Paenarthrobacter nicotinovorans: one gene and its partner. The protein of the gene in region 1 interacts with the protein of each later gene in a pairwise test. Links are inferred from orthologs where the notes say so. Each region holds a gene or a part of one and is shown in the gene's direction. Other genes may lie near its edges.

What was found.
Region 2: the proteins of ctaD (region 1) and JMY29_RS11780 interact in binary tests that used the Escherichia coli proteins (3 or more experiments, as listed by UniProt). The link is inferred for Paenarthrobacter nicotinovorans from one-to-one orthologs.

The regions. Positions count from the first base shown.
Region 1 is NZ_CP089293.1:2,247,909-2,262,169, reverse strand. What follows is about bases 4,971-7,897. They hold ctaD (aa3-type cytochrome oxidase subunit I), read left to right. Parts: upstream 4,971-5,536; coding sequence 5,537-7,258; downstream 7,259-7,897. Other genes in these bases: JMY29_RS10510 (HPr family phosphocarrier protein), read right to left, coding at 7,782-7,897; JMY29_RS10515 (cytochrome c oxidase subunit 4), read left to right, coding at 7,255-7,656; ctaC (aa3-type cytochrome oxidase subunit II), read left to right, coding at 4,971-5,526. In the rest of the region: JMY29_RS10550 (FAD-binding dehydrogenase), read right to left, coding at 1-518; JMY29_RS10545 (quinone-dependent dihydroorotate dehydrogenase), read left to right, coding at 629-1,708; JMY29_RS10540 (DUF3043 domain-containing protein), read right to left, coding at 1,770-2,363; JMY29_RS10535 (dipeptidase), read left to right, coding at 2,489-3,922; JMY29_RS10530 (HesB/IscA family protein), read left to right, coding at 4,084-4,473; more of ctaC, read left to right, coding at 4,657-4,970; more of JMY29_RS10510, read right to left, coding at 7,898-8,075; JMY29_RS10505 (GntR family transcriptional regulator), read left to right, coding at 8,232-9,023; qcrB (cytochrome bc1 complex cytochrome b subunit), read right to left, coding at 9,204-10,877; qcrA (cytochrome bc1 complex Rieske iron-sulfur subunit), read right to left, coding at 10,855-11,925; qcrC (cytochrome bc1 complex diheme cytochrome c subunit), read right to left, coding at 12,023-12,811; ctaE (aa3-type cytochrome oxidase subunit III), read right to left, coding at 12,899-13,537; trpD (anthranilate phosphoribosyltransferase), read left to right, coding at 13,686-14,261. UniProt on the Escherichia coli protein: Cytochrome bo(3) ubiquinol oxidase is the terminal enzyme in the aerobic respiratory chain of E.coli that predominates when cells are grown at high aeration.
Region 2 is NZ_CP089293.1:2,514,753-2,529,086, forward strand. What follows is about bases 7,736-10,735. They hold JMY29_RS11780 (aminotransferase class I/II-fold pyridoxal phosphate-dependent enzyme), read left to right. Parts: upstream 7,736-8,608; coding sequence 8,609-9,862; downstream 9,863-10,735. Other genes in these bases: JMY29_RS11770 (YceD family protein), read right to left, coding at 7,736-7,907; coaD (pantetheine-phosphate adenylyltransferase), read right to left, coding at 8,073-8,573; JMY29_RS11785 (spermidine synthase), read left to right, coding at 9,859-10,647; rsmD (16S rRNA (guanine(966)-N(2))-methyltransferase RsmD), read right to left, coding at 10,661-10,735. Outside these bases: JMY29_RS11730 (DUF4082 domain-containing protein), read left to right, coding at 1-2,168; JMY29_RS11735 (TolB family protein), read right to left, coding at 2,179-3,219; JMY29_RS11740 (MFS transporter), read right to left, coding at 3,216-4,517; JMY29_RS11745 (hypothetical protein), read right to left, coding at 4,525-5,244; JMY29_RS11750 (hypothetical protein), read right to left, coding at 5,241-5,381; mutM (bifunctional DNA-formamidopyrimidine glycosylase/DNA-(apurinic or apyrimidinic site) lyase), read right to left, coding at 5,428-6,405; rnc (ribonuclease III), read right to left, coding at 6,409-7,119; rpmF (50S ribosomal protein L32), read right to left, coding at 7,143-7,346; more of JMY29_RS11770, read right to left, coding at 7,380-7,735; more of rsmD, read right to left, coding at 10,736-11,227; JMY29_RS11795 (ATP-dependent DNA helicase RecG), read right to left, coding at 11,261-13,516; JMY29_RS11800 (DAK2 domain-containing protein), read right to left, coding at 13,506-14,334. UniProt on the Escherichia coli protein: Shows aminotransferase activity with methionine and histidine as substrates, and to a lesser extent also with phenylalanine.

The DNA.
Region 1 (14,261 bases):
GCGCGGTGCCTGAAGCACATCCGCACCTTTCCCGCGGCTACACCCTCCTGCACTTTGGCCAGGAAGGGTTGGACGAGCGCCGGACCTGTTCCCCACGTGACGTGGAAGCGGGGCACCGTATTGCCATGACCCTGCGGTCCGTAGCCTCCCCGCTCCGCCCACTGGACCAATGGAAAGATGCCGACGCCCAGGTTCCTGAGCCAACTCCTCTTCTCGCCGGCTGCGAAGTTGACATAGGCCTCGGCCCAGGCCCGCGCCTGCGTATCGGCGGGCCGGTCGAAAGCGGCGGAGGCGAACCAGTCAGACAACGCGAGCTCGGTACTGTCCTTGACGCCGAGCCTGCGCTGTTCCGGGGTGTCGACCATGAAGAGGCCGCCGAAGGACCAGTGGGCCTGACCGCCGAGCGAGGCTTCCGGCTCCTGGTCCAGCACGATGACGCTCTTTCCGGCGGCATACGCTGTGGCAGCGGCCACGAGCCCCGACAGGCCGGCGCCGACTACTGCGATGTCGGCAGTCATGGGCTGATGTTCATGATGTGCGTCACTATCTACCGGCGGCATGCGTACATGCTAGCGGCTTCCATGGTCACGGGTTTGGCGAGTAGTCCCCGAACGGCAAAACTAGGATCATGCGTGTTTACCCCACATTCTTCAAGTTGGCCTTTTCCTGGATGGATGCCGAGAAGGCCCACAAGATCGGTTTCCAGGGAATCCGGCTTGCCCACCGTTCGGGCGCCGGCCGGATCCTGGCAAAGCTGACTGCGCCTGATGCCTCCTTAAGGACGGAGGCGTTGGGCCTCACTTTTCCGTCGCCGTTCGGTTTGGCCGCCGGCTTCGACAAGGAAGGCCACGGCATTGAGGCCCTGTCCGAGCTCGGTTTCGGCCATGTGGAAGTTGGCACCATCACCGGACAAGCTCAGCCGGGCAACGAGAAGCCCCGGCTGTTCCGCCTGATCGAGGACCGCGCTGTTATCAACCGCATGGGATTCAACAACGACGGCGCCGCGGCAGTTGCGCCGCGGCTTAAGTCGGCACGGGCTGCTTTGCAAAGGCAGTACCGTGACACACGGCCAATCATCGGGGTCAACATCGGCAAGACCAAGGTAGTGGAGCTGGAGGACGCCACTGAGGACTACCTGGTGAGTGCAAGGACCCTGGCTCCGGCGGCGGATTATCTGGTGGTCAACGTCAGCTCACCGAACACGCCTGGCCTCCGTCTGTTGCAGAACGTCGAAACCCTCCGCCCGCTCCTGAGGGCCGTCGGCGACGCCGCCGATGAGTCCGCGGGGCGGCATGTGCCGCTGCTCGTCAAGATTGCTCCGGACCTGTCCGATGAAGACATTGACGATGTCGCCCGCCTGGCGCTGGACCTTAAGCTTGATGGCATCATTGCCACCAACACCACGATTTCCAGGGGCGGCCTCATGTCTGATCCCGCAAAGGTTGATGCCCTCGGTGCCGGTGGATTGTCCGGGGCGCCCCTCAAGCAGCGCTCCCTGGAGGTTCTGCGCCGCCTCAAGGAAGCGGTCGGCGATCAGCTCGTTCTCATCGCTGTTGGTGGCGTAGAGACACCCCGCGATGTGCAGGACCGGCTGGATGCCGGAGCAACCTTGGTGCAGGGATACACGGCCTTCCTCTATGAAGGTCCGTTCTGGGTTTCCCGCATCAACAAGGGCCTGGTAAAGCTCCGCAAGCGGTCATCCCGCTAAAGCGCAAAAGCAGGAGACCCCGGACCAATGGTCCGGGGTCTCCTTTTGAATGGTGTGGCTACTAGGCCGGGTACTGCCCGCGCTTCACCTGTGGCTTGGGCAGGCGAAGCTTGCGGAACTGGAGCGCACGCATGCAGCCGTACCAAACGGATCCGCGCTCAACCTCGCCGAATTTTGCTGTCAGCTGTTTGCGGAGCTTGCGCGACAGGATGAACACGTCAACGAAGACTGCGAGGAACATGATCCAGAAGCCGACAAGGACGTAGCTGATGCCGGCGCTGGTGGGCGGAATGATCAGCGAGATCACGACGAACAGCAAAGCTCCGAACATGAGGTATTCGCCCAGGCTGAAACGGGCATCGACGTAGTCGCGCACGTACCGCTTCTGGGGTCCCTTGTCCCGTAGGGGGAGGAACTTCTCGTCACCGGTGTCCAGGGCCTGGCGCATTTTCTGGCGCTGGTCCTGAATTGCCACCCTTTCCGCAGCCTTCGAGGCCTTGCGGTCGGTGGGCACCAGGGGGCGTTTCCGGGCTGCTTCCTGGGCCTTCCGCTTGGGCGTAGGGGTGCCCTTACCGGCACCCGGTCCCGGGGCGGTGGCGTAGGCCTGGTCTACTACTGACTGAGCGCTGGGCTCTTCCTTTTTACGTCCGAACACCCATACAGAATACCCTCGGCGAGGTGGCGCACGTTACCTCGTGGGAGGTTGGCCGGGGTTATGGGTCCGGTCAGCCCGGCCTTGCATCCCGCGGGGGCTTGTTACCCGGAGGTAAAGTGTGGGCCATGACTTCAGCGCATGCGGAGAACCCGCAGAACAAGCAACAGCACTCCGGCGACATCCCGGTCGAGGAACTGGAGAAGGCGGTCAACGAGGCCTTCAACTCCACCATGGATTCCCTGAAGAACCTGGTGTCCATTCCCGGCATTGCATGGCCCAGCTTCGACCCCAATGAACTCGATCGAAGTGCCGAGGCCGTATCTTCCCTGGTACAGGCCGCCGGCATGCCGGACGTCCGTATCCTGAGGTGCAACAAAGCCGACGGTACCCCCGGCGGCCCTGCCGTCGTCGCCCGTCGACCCGCCGCGGACGGCAAGCCCACCATCCTTCTGTACGCCCACCACGACGTACAGCCGCCGGGTAACCGGGATCTGTGGACCTCTGAGCCCTTTATGGCGGAAGAACGGGACGGCCGTCTGTACGGGCGCGGTGCGGCCGATGACAAAGCAGGCATCATGGCCCACCTGGCTGCTTACAGCGCCGTCAGCGAAGTTCTTGGCGAAAAGTTCGGCCTCGGCGTGACCTTCTTCTTCGAGGGCGAGGAAGAGGCGGGCTCGCCCACTTTCCGCACCTTCCTTGAGGAACACCAGGAGCTGCTCCGTTCGGACGTCATCGTGGTGGCCGATTCGAGCAACTGGAAAGTGGGTGTTCCGGCCCTGACTACCAGCCTCCGTGGCTTGGTGGACGGCACGTTCGAAGTCCGCGTCCTGGACCACGCCGTCCACTCAGGGATGTTCGGTGGGCCGGTTCTGGACGCTCCTACGCTTCTGTCACGCCTGATCGCCACACTCCACGACGACGACGGCAACGTGGCAGTCGCCGGGCTGGTGGGGCGTGATGACGTGGTGGTCGACCTCACCGAAGAGGACTACCGCGCCGACGCGTCAGTGCTCGACGGCGTGCGGCTCGCCGGGAGCGGGACCATCGGTTCGCGCCTCTGGACCAAGCCGGCGTTGTCCATCATCGGCATGGATGTACCGGCCGTCGACGTGGCCTCCAACACCTTGATTCCCGCAGCACGTGCCAAATTCAGCATGCGCCTGGCCCCTGGCCAGGACCCCGAAGCTGCCATGGACGCTTTGAAGAACCACGTTGAGTCGAGGGCGCCATTCGGAGCCAAGGTGACATTTACGCCGGGGGAGCGCGGGAACGCCTTCAGCACCGACACGACCTCATCTGCCGCCCGTGTCGCTTTGTGGGCCTTGGAACAGTCCTGGGGCGTGCAGCCGGTGGAAATGGGAATCGGCGGGTCCATTCCCTTCATTGCCGACCTCCTGGAAATGTATCCGGACGTCCAGATCCTGGTGACAGGGGTGGAAGATCCCGATTCCCGCGCGCATAGCGCCAACGAATCCCTCCACATCGGCGACTTCCGCCACGCAGTGTTGGCTGAAGCGTTGATGCTTGCACGTCTGAATGCCGAGGGGCTGGGGGCTTAGTCCCTGTTTAGCAGGGAACAAGGAAATGCTGTCAGTGGTTACGTCTGGAGTTATAGCAAAGCGTCTGCGCGACGTAGCATTAGCTATAACCCGTATGTAATTGGGTAAGGGCAGGCAGCGTCCCGGCGCCGCCTCCAGAAGCTTCATAAGAAGGTAGGCCAATGAGCACTGCAACCAACGAAAACAGCACCGGAACACAGGTCGTCACCAGTGACGAACTGCCCACGCACGAGGTCAATCTGACCGACGTCGCAGCAGGCAAGGTCCGCAGCCTCCTCGAACAGGAAGGGCGCACCGATCTTCGGCTGCGCGTTGCAGTCCAGCCTGGCGGATGCTCCGGCTTGATCTACCAGCTCTACTTTGACGAGCGCATGCTCGACGGAGACGCTGTGCGTGACTACGACGGTGTCGAGGTCATCGTGGACAAGATGAGTGTCCCTTACCTCAGCGGTGCAAGCATCGACTTTGAAGACACCATTTCGAAGCAGGGCTTCACCATTGACAACCCGAACGCCGGCGGGTCTTGCGCCTGCGGTGATTCGTTCCACTGATGTGAGCCATCGCCGCATGTCGGCGCCCCTCCGGGCCGCTTCAAAAGCGTTCGGAGCCACGGCGCTGACATGTGCGCGAAAACCGCCTGATAGCGGTAAGCTCTACATCGGGTAGTAAAACTTTTAGTGTGCCCGGTGAGCCTTCGGCCTGCCGGGAGACAGCAACAAGAGGAAGGGCCGTCTGTGAGTTCGCAGAACCGAACCGGCAGCCGACGCATAAAGATCACCTCGATCACTGGCTTGGCACTCGCCGGCGCGTTGGTTTTGACCGGATGTTCACCAGAGGTAGAGAAGGGTTGGCTGCCTACAGAGCGCGGCACGACCAACCACACTGACCGGATCATGGACCTCTGGGTCAACTCATGGATCGCCGCCTTGGCAGTCGGTATCATCACGTGGGGCCTCCTGGTCTGGTGCATCATTGCTTACCGTCGCCGTAAGGGCACCACGGGATTCCCCAAGCAGCTCAGCTATAACCTGCCGCTCGAGGTCTTCTACTTGACCATCCCGCTGTTCATGGTGCTGGTGTTCTTCTACTTCACCGACCAGGACCAGCGCGCGATCGACGATCGTTCACAGCCTGCAGATGTCGTTGTTGATGTCCGCGGAAAGCAGTGGGCCTGGGACTTCAACTACAAGCAGGGCCAGGTCATCTCCGAGGACCTCCACGAAGCCGGCGTTCAGGCTCACCTGACGGGCGCCGAAGTGGACAAGGAACTGCTCCCCACCCTGTACTTGCCGGTTGGCAAGTCCGTGGACCTGGAGCTGAACTCCCGCGATGTCATTCACTCCTTCTGGGTTCCCGCCTTCCTTCAGAAGCGCGACATGATCCCCGGCAAGACGAACTACATCCGGTTCACTCCCACCAAGGAGGGCACCTTCGATGGAAAGTGCGCCGAACTCTGCGGTGAATATCACTCCGAAATGCTCTTCCGCGTCAAGGTTGTCTCCGAGTCTGAGTTCAAGGCCCACATGGACAAGCTCCGCCAGGATGGCAACACGGGCCTGCTCGGTGCGGAATACGACCGCAATCCGAACCTGAACGAAAAGTAAGGGGAGCGACGTGGCTACTTACACTCAATCCGCCGGGACCCTTGAGGCTCCCGTAGTTCCTAAATCCAAGGGACGCATTGTCGTCAACTGGATCACCTCCACGGACCACAAGACCATCGGGTACATGTACCTCATTGCGTCGTTCGTGTTCTTCTGCCTCGGTGGCGTCATGGCGCTCCTGATCCGTGCAGAACTGTTCGAGCCGGGCATGCAGATCCTGCAGACCAAAGAGCAGTACAACCAGATGTTCACGATGCACGGCACCGTGATGCTGCTGATGTTCGCAACCCCGCTGTTCGCCGGCTTCGCCAACGTCATCATGCCGTTGCAGATTGGTGCCCCGGACGTTGCGTTCCCGCGTCTGAACGCCCTGGCGTTCTGGTTCTTCCTCTTCGGCTCCACCATCGCCGTATCCGGCTTCATCACCCCGCAGGGTGCTGCCAGCTTCGGTTGGTTCGCTTACGCACCGTTGTCGAATACGACATTCAGTCCGGGTGTCGGTGGTGACCTGTGGGTCTTCGGGCTCGCGCTCTCCGGTTTCGGAACCATCCTTGGTGCCGTCAACTTCATCACCACCATCATCTGCATGCGCGCTCCGGGCATGACCATGTGGCGTATGCCGATCTTCACCTGGAACACCCTGGTGACGGCAATCCTCGTCCTCATGGCCTTCCCGCCGCTTGCAGCTGCACTCTTCGCCCTTGGCGCTGACCGCCGCTTTGGTGCCCACATCTTCGATCCCGAAAACGGCGGTGCCGTCCTCTGGCAGCACCTGTTCTGGTTCTTCGGCCACCCCGAGGTGTACATCATCGCCCTGCCGTTCTTCGGTATCGTTTCCGAGATCTTCCCGGTCTTCAGCCGGAAGCCGATTTTCGGTTACAAGGGCCTTGTCTACGCAACCATCGCCATTGCAGCTCTGTCCGTGACCGTGTGGGCCCACCACATGTACGTGACCGGTTCCGTCCTGCTTCCGTTCTTCGCTTTCATGACGATGCTGATCGCAGTACCGACGGGCGTGAAGTTCTTCAACTGGATCGGCACCTTGTGGCAAGGATCCATCACATTCGAGACGCCTATGCTCTGGAGCATCGGCTTCCTGGTGACGTTCCTCTTCGGTGGCCTGACGGGCATCATCCTGGCATCGCCGCCGCTGGACTTCCACGTTTCCGACTCCTACTTCGTGGTCGCCCACTTCCACTACGTGGTCTTCGGTACCGTCGTGTTCGCCATGTTCGCCGGCTTCTATTTCTGGTGGCCCAAGTGGACCGGCAAGATGCTGAACGAACGTCTCGGGAAGATCCACTTCTGGCTGCTGTTCCTCGGCTTCCACGGCACGTTCCTGATCCAGCACTGGCTGGGTGTTGAAGGTATGCCGCGTCGCTACGCCGACTACATGCCGCAGGACAACTTCACGTGGATGAACCAGTTCTCCACTATTTCCTCCTTCGTCCTGGGCGCTTCGCTGCTGCCGTTCTTCTGGAACGTCTACATCACGTGGCGCAGCAACAAGAAGGTTGAAGTAGATGACCCGTGGGGCTTTGGTGCTTCGCTGGAATGGGCAACCTCGTGCCCGCCGCCGCGCCACAACTTCACTTCCTTGCCCCGTATTCGCTCCGAACGCCCGGCCCTGGATCTCCACCACCCGGAGTTGGCCCAGGTGCACACCGCCGAGGCTCCGTCACCCGCAGCAGCAGTTCTGGGTAACGCCGACCAGAGGGACGTCAGCAAATGAAAATTGAATCGTGGCTCTTCGGAGCCGGAGTCTTCTTCTTCGTACCCGTAGCGATTGCGTACGGCTTCCTGACCGAATGGTCCGAGTGGGTTGGCGTGCTCGGCATCCTGCTCGTAGGTGGCCTCGCAGGCATGATCGGTGCTTACCTTGGCTTCACAGGCAAGCGCATCGGAATGCGCCCGGAGGACCGTCCTGACGCAGAGATCCACGAGGGTGCGGGGGAGCAGGGTCACTTCAGCCCCTGGAGCTGGTGGCCCCTGGTTCTTGGCCTCTCGTGTGCAGGTGGATTCCTCGGCTTGGCCGTAGGTTTCTGGGTAACCTACGTGGCCGGTGGCCTGGCCATCGTTGCCTTGATCGGCTGGGTCTTCGAATACAGCCGCGGCGACCACGCCCACTAGCAGTTCCAGAACGGCAATAAGGATGGGCCCTACCAAAAGGTGGGGCCCATCCTTATTTGTGTATTCAGGGTTCTTTTTCGCGTCCGGCATCCCCGTGTGATGGGTGATCCGCGCGCAACGTAGCCTCAGCGGGCCTCAGGAGCCTCCAGGACGGAGGAAAGAGCAGCAAGGGCATTCCGTGCCGTCCAGAGAGTTTGAGAGTCCGTGAGCGCATCGGGGGCGACCTCAAGAAGAACTTCACATCCGTGGCCGAAGTCCTCTGTCATGACCTCGAGCAGAGATCGGGCGTCGACCGGCTTGCCGTCTGTCTTCCGGATTGTCACGGGCAGTCCTGTCTCCGTGACGGCACGGACAAAAACTGCTGCCGCGCGGGCATGAAGGCCGATCTCAGCGGCGACTAAGGCTTTCTGCTGCGGCAAGCCAGCTCCTTTGCTACGGCGGTTTACTCCGCCAGGAAATGATCCATACAAGAGTAGCCGCCATCCCGGGAAGCCCACCAGTTCAATGTCCGCTGGTCTAGACCTGTGGCTGTCTGTCTTATCCTTGAAACATGACTCAATTGCTGGATTTCTGCTGTGGCTGACGCAGCCGGCATTGCTGGCGAGATTGACCGTTCCAGCAGCACGCCCATCTACATTCAACTGCGTGAAATCCTTCGTACCTTCATTGGGCAGTCGTGTCCGCCGGGTTCGGCCCTTCCTTCCGAACGGGATCTCTCGGAGCGCTTTGGCCTTGCACGCATGACTGTTCGACAGGCCATCGATGCGCTGGTCGGCGAAGAAGTCATAGAGCGGGTCGTAGGCTTGGGAACTTTCGTGAGGAAGCCCAAGCTGGACCTTCAGGTGAAGCTGACCTCCTACAGTGAGGAAATGCAGCGGCGCGGCATGGTCCCGGCCGCCAAGGTTCTGAGTTTTGAACAGATTGCAGCCAGTGCGTTTCTGGCGCGGGAACTGCAGCTCGACGAGGGAACGCCCCTGGTTCGGTTCCGGCGGCTTCTCCTGGCCGATAACGAGCCCATGAGCGTGGACGAGAACTTCATTCCGGCACACCGCGTTCCAGGACTTCTCGATGAGGCCCCGCCAACGTCGCTGTACAACGTTCTGAGCGAACGGTATGGCCTGGTCATGGAGTGGGGCGAGGACATGATCGAGGCAACGGCTGCGTCACCGTCCACTGCAAGGTTGCTGAACGTGGACGTCGGATCGCCGCTGCTGAAGATCCAGCGCCATGCCTTCGTTGCGCGTGCAATGGTGGACTATTCCGTCTCCTACTACCGGGCCGACAGGTACAAGCTGTGGGTACCCTTGCAGCGGCCTGGAGTGCGTCCAACGCGCAATTATGCATCGGGATACCGGACCACGCAGTAGAGCCTGCCCGGCGCACCGTCGGGTGGCTGTTGGGTAGCCGTCGGGTGGCTGTCGGGTGGGCCTCCGCACCATCGGTGTGGGACTGGACATCCGACCCCTTCCAGCGTTCTTTGAGATCCAACAACAGAAGGGGCACAGTCCGCATGGACTGTGCCCCTTCTGTTGTCGAGGTCCGGGCCGTTAGTGGCTCAGGCTCTTTTGCTCGTCGGCCGCTTCGATGGCCTCGTGGTGGCCATGTGCGTGCGCGGCTTCAAGTTCCGCAGGCGTTGCCGGAGCAACGCGGTCTTCGAAGAACCAGCGGGAAAGCGCTGCACGGCGCTTTTCCTTGCGGGTTACTACGCCATGCTCGTTCGGCTGCGCCGGCAGGGGAGCCGGTGATTCGAAGCCTACGAGCTTGTAGCGCTTGTACTCGTCCAGGGGTGCGTGGACTTCGATGAACTCGCCGTGCGGGAGCCGAACGATACGTCCGGTTTCGCGACCGTGGAGTGCAATTTCGCGGTCCTTGCGCTGGAGAGCCAGGGCAATTCGCTTGGTGACGATGAAGGCGATGATCGGGCCGATGAAGAACAGCGTCCGCAACCAGTACGTCACGTCATTCAGTGACACGTGGAAGTGAGTGGCAATGAGGTCCGAGCCGGCCGCGGCCCACATAACGCAGTACCAAGTGAAACCGGCCACGCCGATCGCAGTGCGGGTGGGTGCATTGCGGGGGCGGTCCAGAACGTGGTGTTCACGGTTGTCCTTGGTGACCCAGCGTTCGATCCATGGGTACATGAACAGAACGGTGAAGATGATTCCCGCAGGAACCAGGGCCGGAAGAAGCACGTTCAGCGTGAGCGTGTGTCCAAAGACGATCCACTCGAAGTGGAAGTTGTTGATGACACCCGGCATAAGGCGAAGGGCGCCGTCGACGAATCCGATGTACCAGTCAGGCTGGGTGCCGGCCGAGACAGGGGAGGGGTCGTAAGGCCCGTAGTTCCAGATCGGGTTGATGGTGAACGCTGCCGCCATGAGCGCCAGAACACCGAACACGATGAAGAAGAAGCCACCGGCCTTGGCCGCGTAAACCGGGCCGAGGGGGTAACCGACGACGTTGCCGTCGTTGCGGCCCGGGCCAGGGTACTGCGTGTGCTTGTGGACAACCACCATGAAGAGGTGGATCACGATCATCAGCAGGATGAGGGCGGGCACCAGGAGGATGTGGAGCACATACAGGCGGCCGATGATGGCCGTACCCGGGAACTCCCCACCGAAGAGGAAGAAGGAGATGTACGTTCCGATGACCGGAATCGACTTGATCACGCCGTCGATGATGCGCAGGCCGTTACCGGACAGCAGGTCATCGGGGAGGGAGTAACCGGTGAAGCCGGCAGCCATGGCGAGGATCAGCAGGACGCCGCCCACAACCCAGTTCATTTCGCGGGGCTTGCGGAAAGCGCCCGTGAAGAAGACACGCAGCATGTGAACGCCGAGGGATGCCACGAACAGCAGTGCTGCCCAGTGGTGTACTTGGCGCATGAAGAGACCGCCACGGACATCGAACGAGATGTTCAGCGACGAGTTGTAGGCAACAGACATTTCGACGTTGTACAACGGCGTGTAGGAACCCTGGTAGTGGGTTTCTGCCATGGACGGATCGAAGAAGAAGGTCAGGAAGGTACCCGACATCAGCAGGATGACGAAGGAATACAGCGCCACCTCACCGAACATGAACGACCAGTGGTCAGGGAAGACCTTCCGGCCGAACTCGCGCAGGATGCCGGAGCCGCCAACACGCTCGTCTACAAAGTTGGTGAAACTACCAACCTTGGTCTTCGGAACGAAGGGGGCTTCAGCTGTTGATGAGGCGCTCATGCTCGTCACGCTCCCAGTAACTCGGTCCTACAGGTTCTCTGAAGTCGCTGGTAGCGACGAGGTAGCCCTCTGCATCAACCGCGATAGGCAGCTGGGGAAGCGGACGGCTGGCCGGCCCGAAGATGACCTTGCATTCCTGCGTGAGGTCAAAGGTGGACTGGTGGCACGGGCACAGAAGGTGGTGCGTCTGCTGCTCGTAAAGAGCGACAGGGCATCCGACGTGCGTGCAGATCTTGGAGTAAGCAACGATTCCGTTGTAGCTCCAGCTCTCGCGTCCCTCGGAAGGATTCAGCGAGTTCGGGTCCAGACGCATCAAGAGGACAACGGCCTTGGCCTTTTCGTTCAACTTGCCCTCGTGGAGCTCGTTGAGGCCCTCGGGGATAACGTGGAAGGCCGAACCGATGGTGACATCCGAGGCCTTGATGGGTGTGCCATCGGGGTCGCGGGTCAGGCGCTTGAGCTTGCCGCCCTCCGGAGCCCACATGGTGTGCGCCAGAGCCTTGTCAGGACGCGGACCCAAGTCGCCAAAGATGGCAAGAGCGGGCAGGGGAGCCAAAGCGACAGCACCAAGAAGGGTGTTGCGGATCAGCGGACGGCGCTTGATGCCGGTTTCCTCGACGATGTCGTCGACGATGCGCACAGCTGCCTGGCGGTCCTCTTCGGTACGGATAGCGTGGCGCTCTTCAGAGACTTCGTGATCGGGCATCAGGGCCTTGGCCCAGTGCACGATGCCGGTGCCGATACCGAGCATCGCGAAGGCCGTGCCGAGGCCCAGAAGAAGGTTCTGGGTGCGGATGGTTGCAATGGTGGTGTCGTCGCCAAGGTCAATGGCGAAGTACGCCACCAGGAAGACCAGCGTTCCGATGACGGAGGTGCCAAACAGAATGGCTACCTGACGCTCGGCGCGCTTTGCGGCTACCGGGTCCGTGTCAGCCAGGCGCAAACGATGCGGAGGGAGTCCAGGATCCTGGAACTTCTCCACCTCATTCTGACCAGCCGTAGCTACGGTGCCCGAGTGGTTCGGACTGCCGTCACTATGGTTGCCCATAATTCGCCTCATCCTTCTCTCGTTGTCTCGGCCGGGGCCGAGTTATTTTCAGTTTCAAACTGCTGATCGTGCAGCAGAAGTTTTCGTTGCTTCGCGATCAGGACGTGCGGGACGTCAGCCAGATCGTGAATGCGATGATGACACCCAAGCCGGCAACCCACACGAACAGGCCTTCGGAGACCGGGCCGAGGGATCCAAGGTCAGCGCCACCCGGCGAACCATTGGCTTCAATGGTCTTCAGGAAGGTGATGATGTCGCGCTTGTCTTCAGGGGTGACGTTCGAGTCGTTGAACACGGGCATGTTCTGCGGGCCCGTGGCCATTGCCTCATAAATGTGCTGTGAGCTGACGCCTGCAAGAGCCGGAGCGAACTTGCCTCGTGTCAGGGCTCCACCAGCAGCAGCTGCGTTGTGGCACATGGCGCAGTTGACGCGGAAGAGTTCGCCACCCTTGGCAGCGTCTCCCTTGCCGTCCAGGAGGTGCTCTTCCGGAATGGCCGGGCCTGCGCCAAGGGATGCAACATAGGCAGAGAGCTGCTTGGTCTGCTCTTCATTGAACTGGGCGGGCTTCTGCTGGGCCTGCGGGCCGTTCATCTGCATGGGCATACGACCGGTACCAACCTGGAAGTCAACCGCAGCAGCACCCACGCCGACCAGCGAGGGGCCGTCCTGGGTTCCGCTGGCACCCATGCCGTGGCAGGTGGCGCAGTTGGCGGCGAAAAGCTTGCCGCCTTCTTCTACGTCACTGGCGCTGTAGCTTGTGGTGTCGGCCTTGGCCTGGTTGACAGATGTGGCAACGGCGTACAGCCCACCAGTGAGGAGGAGGCCCATCAATAGCAGCGCTATGGCTGCCAGTGGGTGACGTCGCTTCTGCGAGAGTGCCTTCACGTGGTGGTTCCTTTATTCGATCCTGCGTCGGCTCCGTGAGCCGCTTCTTGAAATTCTGCCTCTTGTAGAAAAAGAGTCAAGCCGGGCTTACTTGAGGACGTAGATGACCAGGAAGAGGCCAATCCAAACAACGTCAACGAAGTGCCAGTAGTACGAGGTGACGATTGCCGACGTCGCTTCAAAGTGTCCGAACTTCTTGGCCGCAAACGCACGGCCGATGATGAACAGGAAAGCGATCAGGCCGCCGATGACGTGGAGGCCGTGGAAGCCCGTGGTCATGTAGAAGGCGGAGCCGTAGGCATTGGAGGACAGGGATACGTGCTCGGATACGAGCATGGCGTATTCCGTCGTCTGCCCGGCAACGAAGAAGGCACCCATGATGAAGGTGAGGGTAAACCATTCGGTCATGCCCCAGCGGGTGAACTGCAAGAGCCCGCCGGTGCGGCGGGGTTCGAGCCGCTCGGCGGCAAAGACGCCCATCTGGCAAGTAAAGGAACTTGCCACAAGGACGATGGTGTTGACGAGCGCAAACGGGAAGTTGAGCTTGGCCGTCTCCTCGGCCCACATCAGTCCTGATGTGGATCGCAGGGTGAAGTACATGGCAAAGAGGCCGGCGAAGAACATCAACTCACTGGACAGCCAAACTACGGTTCCAACAGAAACCAAGTTAGGGCGGTTCAGCGTCGGGTGCGCCGGGGTACTGGGGGCATGGGTCGCAGATGTCACAAGGACATTATGTCTGTAAAAGTCCAGAGTTCCCAATGCAAACCACCGATTCGGGAGACTTTTTCTACAAAGACGCGAAATCGCGCGGAAAAGTTCCCGGCGTGGTTCACATTGGTCATCGGCGTGGCTGGCTCGATAGCATCAGGGAGTGACTTCTCCGGCATCGGCACCTGCAGCCAGCAATACCTGGCCAGGGCTCATCTCAGCACTGATCAACGGCGACGACCTTGCAGTGGACAACACAGCGTGGGCCATGAACACGATCATGTCCGGAGAAGCTACTCCATCGCAGATTGCAGGCTTCCTGGTGGCCTTGCGGGCCAAGGGCGAGACCGTTGAGGAGCTTGCTGGTCTGGTGGAGGCCATGGTCCAGCATGCCAATCCCATTTCGATCTCGGGTGAAAAGCTGGACATCGTTGGAACCGGCGGGGACCGCCTCAACACTGTGAATATCTCCACAATGGCGGCACTGGTGGCTGCGGGCGCCGGAGCCAAGGTTGTAAAGCACGGCAACCGGGCTGCTTCATCGACCTCGGGCTCGGCGGATGTCCTGGAGGCACTCGGTGTGCGCCTGGATCTGTCCATCGACCAGGTGGCGCGCAACGCGGAAGAGGCCGGAATCACGTTCTGCTTTGCTCAAGTCTTCCACCCCTCGTTCAGGCACACGGCAGTCCCTCGGCGGGAATTGGCCGTTCCTACGGCGTTCAACTTCCTGGGTCCCATG
Region 2 (14,334 bases), 270 kb from region 1 along the record:
TCGCGGAAATCCAGGACGGAGTCCCGCTGACCTTGGGAGTACGGTTCACCAGTGTCTCCGCCGGTCAGGTGACCGGGGTCCGCTTCTACAAGTCAGCCGGCAACACCGGCACCCATACAGGCGCGCTCTACACAGCGGGCGGGCAGCAGCTGGCAACGGTCACCTTTGCCAATGAGAGCAGTTCCGGGTGGCAGACGGCCATGTTCAGCCAGCCGGTCCAAATGGCTGCCAATACCGAGTACATAGCTAGCTACAAGTCAACCACGGGCGCATATTCGGCAACCGCCAATGGCTTTGGGGCCGGACTGAGCGTTGGACCGTTGCGGACTGTGTCGGACGCGGGGGCCTACAGCTACAGCGGGGACTTCCCTGCTTCGAGGTCCTCCACCAGTTACCTGGTGGACGTAGTGGTGGTGGTCTCGGCGCCTCCGTTCACCGTTGGTGGCCACTCCCCCATTCCGAACGCCTCGAGCGTTCCGCTCAACACAACGGTCAGCGCGGTTCTTTCGGAAGCAGCCGTGTCCTCAAGCGTCGCTCTGTCACTCAAGACGGCCGCAGGTGCCGCCGTTGCCGGGACCACTGTCTATGACAGCAACACCCGCAAGGTGACCTTCACGCCCTCGGCACCTTTGGCGGCGGCTACTTCCTACACGGCCACCGTGACTGCTACGGCTGTTTCCGGACAACCAATGTCATCCGGTGGGACGTGGCAGTTCACCACAGTACAGGCCGCGGGCACACCCGGTTCGTGCCCGTGCACCCTGTACGAGGACACGGTGACGCCAACGACCCTCGAAGTAGATGATGGCGTGCCCTTGACCTTGGGTGTCCGCTTCACCAGCGACACTGCGGGCCAGGTGACCGGTGTGCGCTTCTACAAGTCGGCCGGCAACACCGGGACCCACACCGGATACCTCTACACGGTGGGCGGCCAGGTCCTGGCGACCGTGACGTTCACGAACGAATCCAGTACCGGCTGGCAGACTGCTACGTTCAGCCAGCCCGTGAACATCCAGGCGGACACCGAGTATGTAGCTGCCTACAAGACGCCCACAGGCAAGTACTCCTACACCTCCGGTGGCTTCGGTGAAGGCTTCACGAGGGGACCGCTGAAGACCCAGCCGGATTCGGGGGCGTACTCCTACACCAGTGACTTCCCGAGTACGGCGTCCACGGCCAGCTACCTGGTGGACCTGGTCTTCACCGTAGCCGCACCTCCCCTGTCCATCAGTGCCCAGGTGCCCGCTCCAGGAGCCACCGCCATTCCCACGGACGTGAAACCATCCATCACGTTCTCCACCGCCATCAATCCGGGCGCCACGTTCACTTTGACCGCGAACGGATCCTCTGTCGCAGGAACGGCAGCACTGTCAGCTGACGCCCGCACCATCACGTTCACGCCGACGGCCGCCCTTCCCGCCAACACCCAGATATCCGCCAACGTCTCGGGCGTGGCCACCCCGCAGGGGCAATCCCTGCCCCCGACCACCTGGCAGTTCACCACGGCGGCGGCAGCGGTCCAGCAATCGACGATCTTCGGTTCGTTGCTTCCCCAGGTTGCCGCCAACTCCGACCCGCTTTCGGTGGAGCTCGGAACTGCCTTCACGGTGTCCCAGGCGGGGAACGTCACAGGGATCCGCTTCTACAAGGGAACCGGGAACACAGGCACCCATGTTGGTTCGCTGTGGAACGCCGCAGGCACCAGGCTGGCACAGGTGACCTTCACCAACGAAACGGCCACCGGCTGGCAAACCGCCACCTTGGCAACCCCGGTTGCCTTGTCTACCGGACAGACCTATGTGGTCTCCTACCGGGCGCCAAACGGCCGCTACTCCTCAACGCAGGGATTCTTTAACCAGACATGGACGAGCGGAGTGTTCACGGCCTCGGGCCCCAACAACGGACGCTACCGGTACGGCTCAGGCGGCGTGATGCCCACCAGTTCCTGGAACGCCACGAACTACTTCGTGGATGTGGTGTACTCCACCGCAGCTCCAGCCCAGCAGCAGGCGGCGCCGTCACCATCACCTACTGCCACGCCGACAGCAACCCCAACAGCAACAGCGACAGCGACCCCGACCCCGTCACCGACAGCGACCCCGTCACCGAGTCCGTCACCCAGCCCGACCCAGACTGGACTCGTCTGCGGCTTGCTCGGGATCTGCTGAAGCAACAACGTCAGCGAACGACGCTGGGCGACCAACCATGGGCAATGAACATGCTTGGTTGGGCGCCCGGTTCCGTTTCCAGCTTCCAGATGTTGCTGTCCCCGTCCGTTGTCTCGTCCGGCAAGCCATAGAGAAGGCTCCGGTCATCGAGCCACTCGATTTGGTCATCCACACTGCGCTTTTCGGCAAGGACGGTCTCGCGTCCGCTGGCGAGGTCAAGAACCGCGATGTTCCAGTGCGCTGCCAGCGCGCCGCCGTCGTTCTTCTTGTACGCGATCCGGGTCCCGTCCGGGGAAATCGAAGGACACTCCACGTTGTCATGGACAGCCGTCAAAGTCCTTGCTGACAGGCTCCCCCGCACCAGCCAGATGCGTCCGGAGGCGGCCGCAGTGGCATAGAAAACATCCGCCTGGTCCGGTGCGAAGGTCACCCCCCAGATGTTGCGGTCGGTAGCCTGCAACCGTTCGCCGTTGACCAGCAGGGCGAAGTCCTCGAGGTTGCCGGTGGAACCGCCTGGGAGGCTGATTTCGGTGGCGGTGGAAAATCCTGCTGTCGCATAGGAGTGGCCGGTGACGAACACCGTAGTGGCAATATTGGAGCCGTCGGGGCTGATCCGGGTCCGGCTGGGGATCCCGGGAAGCGGCCAGGCCCGTTGCTGCTCCCAGTTACGGTTGAACACCTCGGCTTCAAAAGAGGTCACCAGCCCCCGGTTGGTGCGCAAACACACCACCTGCTCCGGCGAGCCGTAGACCCGGTCGCATTCCTGGCCGCTCACGGCCCGGCTACCGCCGGGATCCGACAACGGAACAGTTGCGGCGTTCCCGTACCCCTGCCCTGACGCGGTGTTCCGGAACAGCACGAACGGAGCACCGGGGAGCTGTCCGCCGGCTGAGGTCCCCACGGACGAGGCCGCCGTCCGGCTTTCTTCAAAGCGTTGGTAGGCCCCCACCGCGTAGACGCCCGCTGCGACCAGGACCAGTACAGTGACCACCAGGAGGACACCCCACCGCACCTTCCCCGCGGCAGCTCCCCCGAAGGCGCGTTCCCTCATGCTCCGTCGCTCACGTCGGCCGGGACATCGCGCTTGGCACCTCGGAGGATGAAAACCACAGCCACAACGGCACAGGCCAAAAGCGCCCCTGCCAAGAGCATCGCGGTGGAAGCACCAACGGCGTACCACAACACACCGAATCCGGCCGAGGCCAGCATGCGGGTCAGAGCCACCACAGTCTGCGCGGAGGCGATTCCCGTGGCGAGTTTTCCCGACGGCGTCAGCTGGCTGGCCAGCGCGGCCAGGACGCCGTCAGTGCCTGCGTAAAAGGCACCCAGCAGGACCAAACAGCCCAGCGTCGCCCAAAGCCCGCCAAAAGGAGCGGCGGCCAACAAATACGTAGCAAGCAGCGCAACGTGCCCGGCGACGAACACCGGGATCTTCCCCACGCGGTCTGCCAGCCGTCCCAGCGGAATGGCCAAAGCAAGAAACACCACGTTGGTGCCAACAAAAAGCAGGGGAAACCACTGGACCGCGAAGGAATCCCTGTCCTGCAGGACCAGGTAGATGAAGCCGTCGCCAATCGTGACCAGGCCCAAGAGCCCTGCCGCGATCAGCAGCTTGCCCAAACCCGGTTCCTTCAAATGGCTCCACGAAAAGGCGAAAAGCCTGCGGTCCTTACGTTCGCTGGCCCCTCTCAAGGCCTTGGCCTGGACATCGGGCACCACCAGGGCAAGGACGGCGACACCGATCACCGCGAAGGCCAGGGACACCACGAACACAGTGCTGAACCCGTTGGGAATCATCAACAGCACAAAGAAGGCGATCAACGGACCCGCTGCCGCGCCGATGTTGTCCAGCATCCGGTGCACGCCGAACGATCTCGCCAGATGCTGCGGCTGCGCCGAGACTGAAATCAGCGCATCACGCGGAGCCGTCCTGATGCCCTTGCCGATGCGGTCGGCTGTGACGATTGCCGCGATCGCCCAAAAACTCCCGGCGACAAGGAATCCGATCCTGGCAAGCATGGACAAGCCATAGCCCGCCACAGCTATCCGCTTAGGGTGGCCGGTGCGGTCGGCAGCCCAGCCGGCTGCGATCCTGACGATGGCACTGGCACCCTGGTTGATGCCGTCAATGACGCCGAAGGCGATGGTGGATAAACCCAGGAAACCTGTCACGTACAGGGGCAGGATGGCCGACACCGACTCCGAGGAAACATCGGTGACCATACTGACAATGCCCAGCCAAAGGATGACCGGAGACAAGCGGAACGGCACCTCGCTGGATAGTGCCGTCCCCATGCCCTGCGGTTTATCCCGCTTACCGCCGCTGCGGTCCGAAAGGGAAATATACATGGGTGCCCTAATCTGCCGCCGTGTGCAGGCTGCCCAGAAGCTGGAAGCGCGAGCTGCCTGTCCCTGTGGTTGATACCGAAACGGTCACCGTATCCGCGCCCCTCACGAACCGTGCAGCCATGGCACCGTCAGCGGCTGGAGCGTCTTCGGACCAGAATCCATGCGATACCAAGGAATCTCGGAAGGAACCCAGCACCTCTGCCTGGGGCTTGTCGATGATGCCATCAGCTGCGACCTGGAGCGTGTTGCCCGAGGTCGACACGGAGGTTGAACCGATGGTCGAGCCCGCTGGCAAGGTGAGGATCCCTGCGGGCCAGCCGTCCACCATTTCACCGGCTGCGGTACCAGGCTCCGGCAAGGCTCCGGTGATCAGTGGAGCGGGAGCAGTTGGCGCGGGCAGCCCTGTCGGTGTTGCCGTCACAGGGGGAAGGACTTCCAGTGGCTGGCCGGCGGACGGTGACGAACCGCCGTCGCCACCGTTTTCAGTACCTCCGCTTGCTGAAGCATCCGACGGCGAACTGCCGGAGCCGGGTGCCTCGGCGCCTTGCGACGTGGTTCCCGCCGAAGCTGTTGACCCGGGGGCAGTCGAGCCCGGGCTTGGGGACGACGAGGACGTCGTCTGCGCCGAAGGGGCCGGCTTCACCGCCAGTTGGTCAAAGAGTATTGCGACGGCGGCGATCAGCACGGCAAGGCATATGCCTGCGATGACCAGCCGCCGCGCCATCATGGCATGACCGGAAGAACAGCCCCGCCCGGCCGCGGATTTACGGCGTGGGACTCAGGGGCGGCGGGTAGAAGTGACGCCACCTGCGACGAGGTGGCGTTCGGCCGTGCGATGGCGATGTACCGCACCAAGCGTTTCATGGGGACAGTCTGCCATTCACGCCACGATTCCGGAACAGTTTTGGCGCTACCAGCGCCCATTCCGTGGGCGGGGCTGGCAAACCGGGCAGGTGTAGGAGGAACGGTTCATGAATTGTTCCCGTTTGATGACACTCTGAAGCCCCTTCCCGGCACAACGCAGGCAGTATTCACCGGCCCGCCCGTAGGCGTTGAGGGAGCGCGCGAAGTAGCCGGAATCGCCGTTGACGTTAACGTAGAGGGAGTCGAAGCTGGTCCCGCCGGCGGCCAAGGCGGCGTCCATGACATCCTTAACGGCCGAGATGAGCCGCTCGGCGTCTGCCCGTCGCAAGGTATCGGTGGGCCGTGCGTAGTGGAGCTGCGCCTTCCACAGGGCCTCGTCGGCGTAGATGTTGCCGATACCGGAGATGACTCCCTGGTCCAGCAGGGCACGCTTCAGGCCCGTCTTCCGCTTCTTGACGTTCCGGTAGAACGCGTCGAATGAGAACCACGGATCCAACGGATCCCTTGCTATGTGCGAGGCTTCCTCGGCGATCTCCGGCAGCGGCGTCTCGCCCAGGCCTCCGGGCCCGGAGTCCGGGGTGGGCACAAGGGAGGTCACGAAGAGTCCGCCGAAGATCCTCTGGTCCACGAACCTGAGTTGTTCCGGCATGCCCTCCACCGGGCTCAGCGAGATCCTGACCTTGAGGTGTTTTTCGTCCGGCACGTCCGGATCCTGCATGAGAAGTTGTCCGCTCATTCCCAGATGGGCCATAAGCGCGACCTTGGGCAGGGTCGCGACCTCGGGAAGGGTCCCGTCACCGGTGGCGGACACACCGTCCATGGAGAGAGGCATCCACAGGAACTTTCCCCGCCGCACGACGTCAAGCACCGTGGCGTGTTCCAGATTCCCCACGAAGTCTTCGGTCCCAAGGGTGTGGCGCCTGATGGAGCGCGGGTCCAGCACCTCGACGGCTGTGATGGTCCGGCCCCTGACCCATCGGGCAAGGCCACGGCGCACCACTTCTACTTCGGGAAGCTCAGGCATGGATCAAGCGGACGCCGGACCAGTCGGGGTCGTGTCCAGGGCAGTCAGGGCACGCCAGGCATCGGCGGCCGCTTCCTGCTCTGCTTCCTTCTTGGAGTGACCGGAACCGCGTCCGTAGGGTGTTCCGCCAATGTTCAGTACGGCTTCGAAAGTCCGCGCGTGATCCGGTCCGGAGCCTTCCACCGCATAGTGGATGGCGCCCAATTGCCGGCTGGCGGTGAGCTCCTGGATGCTGGTCTTCCAGTCCGTGCCGGCGCCCAGGGCACCTGCGTCCTTCAGGAGGGGTCCCACGAGCCGCATGACCAGCTGGCGTGCGGTTTCGATGTCGTTTGACAGATAAGTGGCACCGATCAGCGCCTCCATGGTGTCAGCCAGGATGGAGGCTTTGTTCTTGCCGTCAGTAAGCTTTTCGCCTTGGCCGAGGTAGATGAACTCGCCGACGCCGATCTCACGGCCGATTCCGGCCAGAGCGCGCGTACTGACGACGGCGGAGCGGCGCTTGGCAAGCTCGCCTTCAGGCAGCGTGGGGTTCTCACGGTAAAGGGAATCGGTCACGGAGAAACCCAGGATGGAGTCGCCGAGGAACTCAAGGCGCTCGTTGGTGGGGATCCCGCCGTTCTCATACGCGTATGAGCGATGTGTGAGAGCAAGACGAAGCGTCTCGGTGTCAATGGAGACACCGAGACGCTTCAGAAGCTCTTCAGTTGAAGACATCCTTAGTCAGCCTCTACGGCAGATTAGGCGTCTGCGACCTTGCGGCCCTTGTATTCAAGGAACAGCGCGGTGCCGGCAGAGTCAGTAACGACCTTTGCCTGGTGCGGCAGGCTGTAGGTAACCTGACCGTTTTCGATGGTCTTGACCAAGTTGGGGGCAGTTGCCTTCCACTGGGCACGGCGGGCGCGTGTATTTGCGCGAGACATTTTCCGCTTGGGAACAGCCACGGCTATCTCATTTCTCTCTTAGACGAACACTTACTAATCGGTTTGCCGGTCAGTCTTAGCCAGATCAGCTAGGGCAGCCCAGCGAGGGTCAATGACCTCGTGGTGGTGCCCCGGCTCGTCTTCCAGGCGCGCTCCACATTCGGAGCACAGACCCTGGCAGTCTTCCCGGCACACCGGCTGGAACGGCAGCATAGTGACAACTGCGTCCCGCAACACCGGCTCAAGATCGATCAGATCGTACTCGACTCGACGTTGCTCTTCATCGTCTTCTTCGGCCGAAAGCTCAGCACCTTCGTAGAAGAAAAGTTCTTGCACATTGACCTCAAGGTCATACGCAAGGGGATCCAGGCATCGCCCACACTCGCCGGTTACTTCGACGATCGCGGATCCGGATACCAGAATTCCTTCGTGTACGGCCTCAAGACGAAGATCCAGCTCGATATCCGAGCCTTCCTTTACGCCAATGAGCGCCACACCAAGGTCACTTGGCGCAGGTACATGCTCGTTGAGTGTCCGCATGGTCCCTGGACTGCGTCCAAGGTCCTTGACTACCAGCGCCAAGGGCGAACTTGCATCTCGCTTAATGAGAACTCCTGTAGAACATATGACCGACGTACCATCTTAGCCTGATCACGCTTGAGGACTCAAACCGGCACCGGGCGCGCACAGAAGCACGCTGGTTTCAGCTTGGGGAACTCTGCGTGAGGGCGCAGGTACCCGACAAGCCTACCCCTTGCGGGGCGCTTCAGTGGGCGGCTCGCCTGCAAGGAGCCGCTTCAACACAGATTTGGGGACGTAATCAGAGATGTCCCCGCCCAGGACATTGACTTCCTTGATCAGGGTGGAGGACAGGTGGACGTAGTGCGCTTCGGCGGGCAGGAAGACGGTTTCGACGCCGGTCAACTGGCGGTTCATCGTGGCCATCGGCAACTCGTAGTCGAAGTCCGAGGACGAGCGCAGGCCTTTGACGATCGCCGAAACGCCCCTGTGGCGGCAATACTCGGCCAGCAGGCCTTCACCCATGGGCTCCACGATGATTCCGCGCAGGGAAGCCAACGTTTCGCGTGCCATCTCCATCCGGTCTTCGAGGCTGAACCGGTACTTTTTGGCGTAATTGGTGGACACGGCAACGATGACTTCATCGAACAGGCCGGCGGCCCGGGCAATGACTTCGAGATGTCCATTGTGGATGGGGTCAAAGGATCCAGGGCATACCGCGCGTCTCATGAGACGAACCTACCCCATGGCTTCGCCGGGATACCATGGCTGCCATGGCATCAGCAGGCAGCAGCGCTCCCCTTATTGGAACTTCAGCCGACGCTCCGGCACCTTGGAAACGGGCCGCTATGGGAGCCAACCTGCTCTCACCTGCCGGGGACCTGGGAGTCACCATCTTCGAAGAAATGACCACACTGGCTGTGTCCACCGGAGCCATCAACCTCGGTCAGGGCTTTCCCGACGAGGACGGCCCCGTAGAGATCAAGGACGCAGCGCAGGCCGCCATTGCGGCAGGAGCGAACCAGTATGCGCCAGGCAAGGGGGTTGCCGCATTGCGGGAGGCCGTCTCGGCCCACCAGCAACGGTTTTACGGCCTGGACCCGGATCCCGACAATGAAGTCCTTGTCACTACGGGAGCAACCGAGGCCATCGCAGCGGCGCTGCTTGCCTTCGTCCAACCCGGCGACGAGGTCCTGACCTTCGAGCCTTTCTACGACTCGTACGGTGCCATCATCGGGATGTCCGGCGCCAAGCATGTCACCGCTCCCCTGCTGGCCCCTGATTTCCTGCCGGACCTCGAAACGTTGGAAGAAGCCTTCAGCAGCAGAACCAAAATTGTCCTCCTGAACAACCCGCACAACCCCACGGGTGCCGTATTTCCGCATAGCGTCCTCGCCAGGATCGTGGAATTGGCCGGCAAATACGACGCCATCATCCTCAGCGACGAAGTGTATGAGCATCTCACCTTCGGAGTGCCGCACATCCCGGTCACCACCTTGCCCGGCGCCGCCGAACGAACCATCACCATTTCCTCCGCCGGCAAGACGTTTTCCTTCACCGGATGGAAGATCGGCTGGCTCACCGGACCGGCACACCTGGTGGCAGCTGTACGCACCGTGAAGCAATTCCTGACCTACAGCTCCGGCACGCCATTCCAGGGCGCCATCGCGGTCGGCCTGGGCCTTCCCGACGCGTTTTACCAGGGCATTGCCGATACCCTCCGGCAAAAGCGCGACATCCTCGCCGAAGGCCTCCGCGCCGCAGGCTTCGGCGTTTTCAACCCCAGCGGCACGTATTTCATCAACGTCGATACCGCGCCGCTGGGCATCAGGGATTCCGTTGATCTCGCCAGGCGCCTGCCCGGACTCGTCGGAGTGGCTGCCATCCCTGTTCCGGTCTTCTGTCATCCGGAAGGCGCCGAACGCACCCGCAGCCTCCTGCGTTTTGCCTTCTGCAAGAAGATCGACGTCCTGGAAGAAGCTGCCGGGCGCCTGGCTACGCTCAAGGAACGCCTGTGAATTCCCGGGATTCCGGCCATGCCGCCCGCTTCCTCCGCACCAGCGGCCAGCACGCCACGATCGATACAGACCCCCTCGTGGAGGGCAGCTTCATCCTGAGCATCGGCGGAGCCGAACAGTCACACGTGAACCTGGCGGCGCCCGGTGAGATCTTCTATGAATACCTCCGCAGGATCGGGCACGTGGTGGACCTGGCCGCAGAACCTGGCCGCCCCATCCGGGCCCTTCATCTGGGCGCCGGAGCACTTACACTGGCCCGCTACATCCAGGCCACCCGACCGGGCTCCGAACAGTACGCCGTTGAACTGGAACGTGAACTCCTGGACTTTGTCCTCCAGAAACTGCCGATGCCCGACGGTACAAGGCTGACCTCCCATATCGGCGACGCGCGCGACGCATTGGCGCAGCTTCCCGCCGAGGCGGGGTTCGACGTCGTCATCCTTGACATCTTTTCCGGGCCCGAGGCCCCTTCCCATATCGCCTGCAGGGAGTTCTATGAAGAGGCAGCAGCCCGGCTGGCTCCCGATGGCGTCCTCATCGTCAATGTGGGCGACGAGCCGGCGCTCACGCTTGTCCGCAGCCAGGTCTCAGCGCTGCGCAAGGCCATGCCGGATGTTGCTGCGTTCGCGGAGGCCGGCATGTTTGAAGGCCGCTATCCGGGCAACATAATTTTGGTCGGCACACGTACGCCATGGCCCGCGGAATGGACAGCTGAACTATTGGCCCGCGGCCCCCACCCGGCTGCCGTCCTGACGGGCGTGGACCTGGACCGGATCGCCGGCTAAACGGAACCAGTGCTCACGCCGGTTCAGCGAACCACAGCTTGGTCTCCCCGTACTTTTTGTCGGCGAAACACTCCAAGGCATCCGGCCACGACGGTTCGGGGCTGCGGGAACTGCGCTCCACCACCACAACGGCGGCATCGTCCAGGTGCAGTGCCAGCTTTTCGAGCACCGCAGCCAGCGCCGGTTCGTCCAGGGGGTAGGGCGGGTCAAGGAAGACCAGGTCCCACACCGAAGCATCGCCTGCACGCTCCAGGAACGATTCCACCTTGGAACGGTGGACGGAAACTTTCTTGGACCCCAGGGTCTGGTTGACCAGGTCCGCGTTCCGTTGGCAGACGTCGCTTGCCTTGGCATCGAACTCCACCAGGTCCACGCTGTGCGCGCCCCGGCTGGCGCTCTCGACACCCAGTGAACCCGAGCCCGCGTAGAGATCCAGGACCCGCGCGCCGTCGATCACCGCCAACGATTCCAGACGCGAAAACAGGGCCTCCTTGACGCGGTCCGTCGTGGGTCTGGTGGCATTGCCGGGGACGCTTGCCAGAGGGTTTCCGCCGGCAACTCCGGCGATGATGCGGCTCACAGGCATACTCCTTGCGGGCCTTTGCCGGGGCTTCTAACCGCGTTCAAGGAACGCCTCCTTCTCAGGGTTCAGGTACTGATCTATCGCGGCGGCAAGCGCGGGCTGGTCCGCCAACGCGGGATCGTCCGCCACCAGGGACTGGGCGTCGGCCCTTGCACGGGCAATGATGTCCTCGTGCTCAAGGACCCGGAGCAGCTTCAAAGTGGAGCGTCCGCCGGACTGTGAAGCCCCCAGGATGTCACCTTCACGGCGCAGCTTGAGGTCCTCCTGCGACAATTCAAAACCGTCGGTAGTGGACGCAACCGCCTCCAGGCGGCGCCGGCTCGGATGCCCGGGCTCCAGGGTGGTCACCAGCAGGCACGTGCCCGGAAGCCCGCCGCGCCCCACACGTCCCCGCAATTGGTGGAGCTGGGAAATGCCGAAACGGTCAGCATCAAGGATCACCATCAACGTGGCATTGTGGACATCCACGCCCACTTCGATGACAGTGGTGGAAACCAGGACCTTGGTCTCATTGGACGCAAATGAGGCCATGGTTTCAGACTTCATTTGCGGGTCCTGCCGTCCGTGCAGGGGTGCCACTGGAACACCAGCCAGGGACGGCTCCTGCAGGAGGCCCTCGACGACGGCAGTCACCGACGCGAGCTCCCTCGCCCCGCCCTCGTCCTGGAGTTCCGCTTCGCTCGGTTCCGATTCGCCGGGACTGAAGTCGCCGTCGTCGTCCGATCCGATCTTGGGGCACACCACATAGACCTGGTGTCCCGCGTCGACTTCCTCGCGCGACCGCTTCCAGATGCGGTCAGCCCAACCCGGGTTTTCCGAGAGCCCCACCACATGCGTGGAGATAGGGGCTCGTCCGGCGGGAAGCTCGTCGAGGATGGAGGTCTCAAGGTCACCGAACACAGTCATGGCGACGGTACGCGGAATGGGAGTTGCCGTCATCACCAGCAAGTGGGGAGGACGTTGTGCTTTTGCCCGGAGGGCATCGCGCTGCTCCACCCCGAAGCGGTGCTGCTCATCGACCACAATCAGGCCGAGATCCTGGAAACTCGTCTTGTCACTCAGCAGGGCATGCGTGCCGATGACGATCCCGGCATTCCCGGACGCCGCATCAAGCATTGCCTGCTTTCGTGCCGCGGTGGGCATGGAACCGGTCAGCAAGGTTACCTGGACGGCTTGCTGCCCGGAGTCTCCGCCGAGCATGCCTGCCCCGCCAAAGATTTGGTCGCGGGCAAGTGGGCCCAGGGTCCGGCGGATTGAATCGAAATGCTGGGCGGCAAGGACCTCGGTGGGTGCGAGGAGCGCGGCCTGGCCTCCGGCATCCACGACTTGGAGCATGGCGCGCAGGGCAACGATTGTTTTGCCGGAACCCACTTCGCCTTGCAGGAGCCGGTTCATGGGCGTATCCCGGCCCAGCTCCTCGGCCAGGGTCTTTCCGACGGCGGACTGGCCTGCAGTCAGCGTGAACGGGAGGTTCCGGTCGAAGGTGCTGAGGAGGCCCCCGGGCAGCGGTCGCCTGGCTGTGGCTTCCTCGGCCGCAAGCTGGGCGCGCCTTCTCGCCAAGGCAGTCTGCAGGACCAAAGCTTCCTGGTATCGGAATCGTTCCTGCGCCCGTTGCCAGTCCTTGGGGGTCTCCGGCGAGTGGATCAGCCGATACGCCTCAGCGACGCTCAGCAAACCGTCCCTCCCGGCAAGATGGGCCGGGATCGGGTCCTCCAGCCCGTCAAGGTCCATGGTCTGCAGGAGCGCAGTGATCACTTTGTGAATGGACCAACTGGTCAGTTTGGCTGTCGCCGGGTACACCGGAATAGGCATGGTGGCCAGCTTCGCAGGGTCCACGGAGCCTTCGGCTTCAGGGTCCTCGTCGAGCAACAGGAAGTCGGGGTTGGTCAGGCCAAGAGCCCCACCGTAGCGTGTTACCTTCCCCGAAAACATGGCCCGGCGACCGGCCAGCAGCTCCGCCTTGGCGCGGAACCCGTTGAAGAAACTCACCTTCAGGGTCCCCGCGACACCGCTTCCGCCGGCCTCATCGGTGACGACGACATCTGTGATGGAACCACGGCGGGCGCGCATCTGGCGGGTGCTGTTGGACAGGACGCGGGCGATGAGCGTGACTTCCTCGTCCAACGGCAGGTTGCTGATGGGCGTCAGCTCTCCGCGGCTCAGGTAACGCCGCGGGAAGTAGTTCAGCAGGGCACCGGTTGATTTGAGGCCCAGGTGTTTATCGATAACTGCCGCAGACCGCTTACCGATCCTGCGTTCGAGGGGCAGTTCCAGTTCAGTAATCATGCCGTGGCTGGTCTGAATCATGCCGGGGCAGGGCAAGCTGGCTGACGGCGATATCGCTCGGTTCCCCGAGTGAACGGATCAGTTCCACGGCCGGAGCGGGATCCGGAACGTGGACGTGGACACGCCAACGGTAACTGGCCTCCATCGGCGATTCCTCGTCATCGTCGTCGTCGTTCCGGGCACCCCCGACCTGGCTCATGATGACGGAGTCGCCCATCTCATCCAGCCTTTGCCGCAGGATGGCAGCGTTGAGCGGGGAAAGGCTGATGGTGCACATGACCTCCACGCCGTCATCTGCCGGCATGTGCTCATGGATGTGTGGATCCTGCAGCTTGTAGCCGTGCAGGTTGTCCAGCATTTCGTCCTGCAGTTCCTCGCCGAGCACTGCGGAACGAAGACAGTCCAATACCAGGAGCATGCCCACGCCGCCGGCGTCGACCACGTGCGCTTCCTGCAACTGGGCGAGCTCATCCTCGGTGCGAAGAACGGCTTGGTAGGCAGCTTCCACCACGGCATCGAGCGACAACCCCAGCGCATGGTTGCTGTCGTCGCCGTCCTGCTCTGCGTCGACCCGCTGTGCGGCATGGGCGGCGGCTTCCAGGACTGAAAGCATGGTTCCGGCCACGGGCTCGCTGAGCGCGGACCAGGCACGTATCTGGGCCCTGTTCAGTGCGGTAGCCAGGAGCGGGGCACTAAGGCGTGTTTTGCCTGCCAAAGGTTCAGCGGCCGCGCACAGGAAGACCGCGAACAACGTTCCCGAATTCCCCCGCGCTTGCTCCATGGCTGCCTGGCCGGCCTTTGACAGAACCGCGCCAACA